DNA from 2 places in the Rheinheimera sp. KL1 genome. Region 2 is predicted to be linked to the other one. Evidence: riboswitches for the same ligand, from Rfam matches in the RefSeq annotation. Region 2 holds a riboswitch; the other holds the start of a gene.

Region 1 (2,203 bases), on a different contig from region 2:
CGCGTAGCCATCTGGGTGAATACCTTCATAACTCCAGTCTTCGTCAAAGCCATAATCGGTATCGGCAGTCAGGCCACTCAACTGCGTATAGACATTGGCCCAACTTAAACCCTGATAATCGGCTTTAATCGCCAAAGCACGGCTTTGCTGTTCATCCTGGCCAGGTTTATCCGATAAGGTGGTGCGGTTTCTGTCTAAAGAAAACACATCGTAGCCATTATTGATATCGCGGTAATGGCCGATAAAATCCAATGTCAGATCGCTCGTCGCCAGATAACGCAGCGCAGCACGGGCAGTAGTTTCGTCAATATTGTTGGTATCGTCACGATTTAAAAAGCTGTTATCGACAAAGCCATCTGAGCTCTGGTGATCAGCAGCCAGACGATACGCCCACTGCTGGTTGATTGCATTGCTATAGGCACCACTGAGTTGGTAGCTATCGTAGTTGGCCACAGTAGTACTGAACTGGCCTTCGCCTTCAAAGCTGGGCGCATTAGAGGTCAAATTCAACATACCGGCCATGGCATTGGCACCAAAGCGGGTCGCTTCAGGCCCGCGGAATATTTCTACTTGCTGCACATCAGCCAAAGAGCTGACACCTAAAGCTGAATAATCAATGCCATCAATCAGCACACCCACCGAAGGATTGATGCTGTCGACAAACTCACTGCGCTCGCCTATGCCGCGAATTTGTAAAAAACGGCCACGGGACGCGCCAGCTGAAAAGTTTACGTTGGCGGATTGTTGCAACAAATCATCTAAATGCTGGGCGTTCTGACGACTGATATCCTGCTGACTCAACACCAGAATACTGCCAGGTAGCTTTTGCAACTGCTGCTGCCGGAAATCGCCTTGCACCAGAATACGCTCTACCGCCTGTTCAGACGCAGCGTTTTCTTCAGCACCAGCAGTTGTGGACAAAGCGGCCAGAATGGCCAGGGATAAATAAGAAATTCGAGACATATGATTCTACTCCAAGTCAAAAAGTAGGATCACCAAAGCAAAAGGAATACAGAAGTACCATCCCTCCGCCGGTATGATCCGGATCAGGTTCGAAGGGTTCGCGTGTGACGGCGTCTCAGCTAAAAGCACCCCTTGGTTCGCGGCGCAGTGTATCGGCTTTTTTTCAGACAGGCAATTGCCAGATCTACACCTTTATGCAGATCTGGCATACAAATTAAAGCAAAGCAGGTAAATACCAGCTCGCAATAGAGAAATAAATCACGACACCAGCCACGTCGGCGATAGAGGTGATCAAAGGTCCGCTGGCGGTCGCAGGGTCCATGCCAAAACGGCTGAGTAAAAAGGGTAAAGACAAGCCCACTAAGCTGCCCACCAAGACCACTATCATCATAGTGGCGGCGACTACCAGCGCTATATCCAGCCCGCCTCGCCAGTAGCCCAGCGCGTAGACAGCAAGTGCCATGGTCAAACCTAATAAACCGGCCACCAGCACTTCTTTGCCGAGCATTTTGCCCCAATGGCGTAATTTGATATCGCCTGTAGCCAGAGCCCGCACCATCAAAGTGCCGGACTGAGCCCCAGCATTCCCGCTGCTGGCTATCAGTAACGGCAGAAAAAACAACAAGGCTATATGTTCAGAAATAATATGCTCAAATGCAGCTAAACCTGCACCAGAGAAAATATTGCCAAACACCAGCACCACCAGCCAGACCACACGTTTACGGTATAACAGGCTAATTTTGGCATCTTTAACACTGCCTTCGAGCTTGCCGATAGTCGCGGTTTTGTGAAAGTCTTCGGTGGCTTCAGCTGCTGCTACGTCCATCGCATCATCGTGTGTGACAATACCGACCAACTGTCCTTGCGCATTCACCACAGGAATAGCAATTAAGTCGTATTTGGCCACCAATGACGCCACTTCTTCCTGCTCCGTGTCTACTTTGACATGGATAGGATCATGTTTCATCACGTCATCGACCAATGCATGAGTGGGCGCCAGAATTAACTCACGCAAAGACAGAGCACCAATTAAAATGCGGTCCTGATCCACCACATAAGACAGATAAATGGTTTCTTTGTCCGGTGCTTCGTTACGCAGTACCTCAATAGCTTGAGTCACAGTTAAATCCGGCGACAACATAGCGTAATCCGAACTCATAATGGCACCCGCGGTGCCTTCAGAGTATGAAGACAGACTAAGGATGTCATCACGTTCAGCTTGGGCCAAAGCGGGTAACAA
Region 2 (2,203 bases):
ATATCGTCAAAGTGTTGATATAAAAAGTTTTCTTTGTGATGCGCCAGGCACCATTTGGCCATAATAGAACCGCCACGCGATACTATGCCGGTCAGGCGTTTGGCCGTCATAGGCACATAAGCTAAGCGCACTCCGGCGTGAATAGTAAAATAATCCACCCCTTGTTCGGCCTGCTCAATTAAGGTGTCGCGGAATAATTCCCAGCTTAAGTCTTCGGCTATGCCCCCGACTTTTTCCAGTGCCTGATACAAAGGCACAGTACCAATAGGCACTGGGCTGTTGCGGATAATCCATTCGCGGGTTTGGTGAATATAACGGCCAGTGGATAAATCCATCACTGTGTCTGCGCCCCAGCGCGTGGCCCACAATAGCTTTTCCACTTCTTCTTCGATGGACGAACTGACGGCTGAATTGCCGATATTGGCGTTCACCTTCACCAGAAAGTTACGGCCAATAATCATAGGTTCAATTTCAGGGTGATTGATATTGGCAGGTAAAATGGCGCGACCTGCCGCTATTTCCTGCCGGACAAATTCAGCGGTAATTTGTTTGGGTAAGTTAGCCCCAAAACTCTGGCCCGGATGCTGAGTTCTATATTGTGTTCGGGCTTCAGTGGCTTCAGCCAGATTGGCGCGACTTAAGTTTTCCCGTATCGCCACGTATTCCATTTCCGGCGTAATAATGCCACGACGGGCATACGCCAGTTGAGTGACTGCTACACCAGCTTTGGCTTTGCGTCTTTCTGTTAAAGCTTCGAATCTTAAGCTTTGCAGGCTTTCATCCAACCACTGCTCTTTGCTGTAAACAGAACCAAAGTCAGTCACCAGCTCGGTATCACCACGCTGTTTGATCCAGTCGGTGCGAAGGGCTGGTAAACCTTTGCGGATATTGATTTGAGCATCTGGGCAGGAATAAGGGCCTGAGGTGTCATAGACCCGAACTGGTGTATTGGGTTGAAATAATGGATTGTCTTTAGTGCCACCAATTAAACTGGGCTGCAGTTCAATTTCACGCATACCCACTTTCACACCTGGCAATTCGCCTTCGATATAGACCTTGCGGCTGGCGGGATAAGGCTGGCCCTGAAACTGCTGAATAAATTGTTCGGCAGCAGCGCGGGTAGCGCGACGGTTTTGATTTTCTGACATATAAACTCCGATGAAATAATTAAATAGTTAATTTTCAACAGAGCTTGGGAAAAGCGTGGACAGCCATCAACAGATGAGCCGAATGAGTGCGCCAACAGGCAGACGGATCACCGCCACTGTGTGCGCTCTTGTTTCCCTCCGCAGGTATTATCCTGTTCAGGTTCCACGGATTCCGCCCAAGGGCGGTCTCAGCTGACAAACCAGGTTTGTGCAGCACTCCGACAAGCTAAGTGTGGCCAGCATAAACAGCTTTTTTTCAGGCGGCAAGAGGAAATTGGTTTGGTTTGCACAGAGTAGGACATGGACAGTGTCATAAAAATCGAGCCGAATTCAGACAATTTATGCTAATTTGCCTGCGGTTCTCATTTTGAAAAGACTTGCTTTTGGACAGACGTCATTTTTTAGCTTTAAGTAGCACTATAGCTTTAGCCACTGTCGCCGGCTGCCAGTTTAGCCCGGCCACCTCTTTGCCTGAAGCCTCTGACTGGCAGCAGCTAAAAGCGAACTTTTCCGGTCAGTTATTATTTCCTGCAGATGCAGGTTTTAGTCGTTTTTATAAAGCGGCCAACTCACGCTTTGACGCCATTATTCCTGCTGTGATAGCCCGTTGTGCTAACACTTCTGATGTGCAGCAGATTTTAGCTTTTGCCCGTAGGTTTCAATTGCCGATTACAGGCCGCAGTGGTGGGCATAACTATGCTGGTTATTCCAGTACCAAAGGCATTTTGCTGGATTTAGCTTTAATGGCGGATATTCAGCTGGAGCCGGAAGACGACACAGCCTGGATAGGGGCTGGGGCAAAGCTCGGTGATATTTATGATCAGTTGAGTAAAAAAGGCCGCTCTATCCCTGGTGGTAGCTGTGTTGGCGTAGGTATTGCCGGTTTAACTCAGGGCGGTGGTTTTGGCATTGCCGACCGTTTGTATGGTTTAACCTGTGATGCCTTGCTGGAGGCCGAAGTTGTGACAGTGGACGGTGAGGTGCTGCGTTGTAACGAGCAGCAAAACGCTGATTTATTCTGGGGCTTAAGAGGAGGTGGTGGTGGCCAGTTTGGC

Evidence for each region. Region 2 has a riboswitch for thiamine pyrophosphate ahead of thiC (phosphomethylpyrimidine synthase ThiC). Riboswitches for the same ligand answer to the same signal wherever they lie in the genome.
Region 1: linked by a shared signal. The riboswitch ahead of WH43_RS17160 (TonB-dependent receptor) and the one ahead of thiC (phosphomethylpyrimidine synthase ThiC) in region 2 are both predicted to bind thiamine pyrophosphate.

What each region holds. Positions count from the first base shown of each region.
Region 1 covers NZ_LAMX01000029.1:54,097-56,299, reverse strand. Annotated here, with positions in the region: gene WH43_RS17160 (TonB-dependent receptor) at 1-963, opposite strand, end outside; TPP riboswitch at 1,007-1,106, opposite strand; gene mgtE (magnesium transporter) at 1,178-2,203, opposite strand, start outside.
Region 2 covers NZ_LAMX01000022.1:12,139-14,341, forward strand. Annotated here, with positions in the region: gene thiC (phosphomethylpyrimidine synthase ThiC) at 1-1,148, opposite strand, end outside; TPP riboswitch at 1,264-1,379, opposite strand; gene WH43_RS13080 (FAD-binding oxidoreductase) at 1,532-2,203, shown strand, end outside.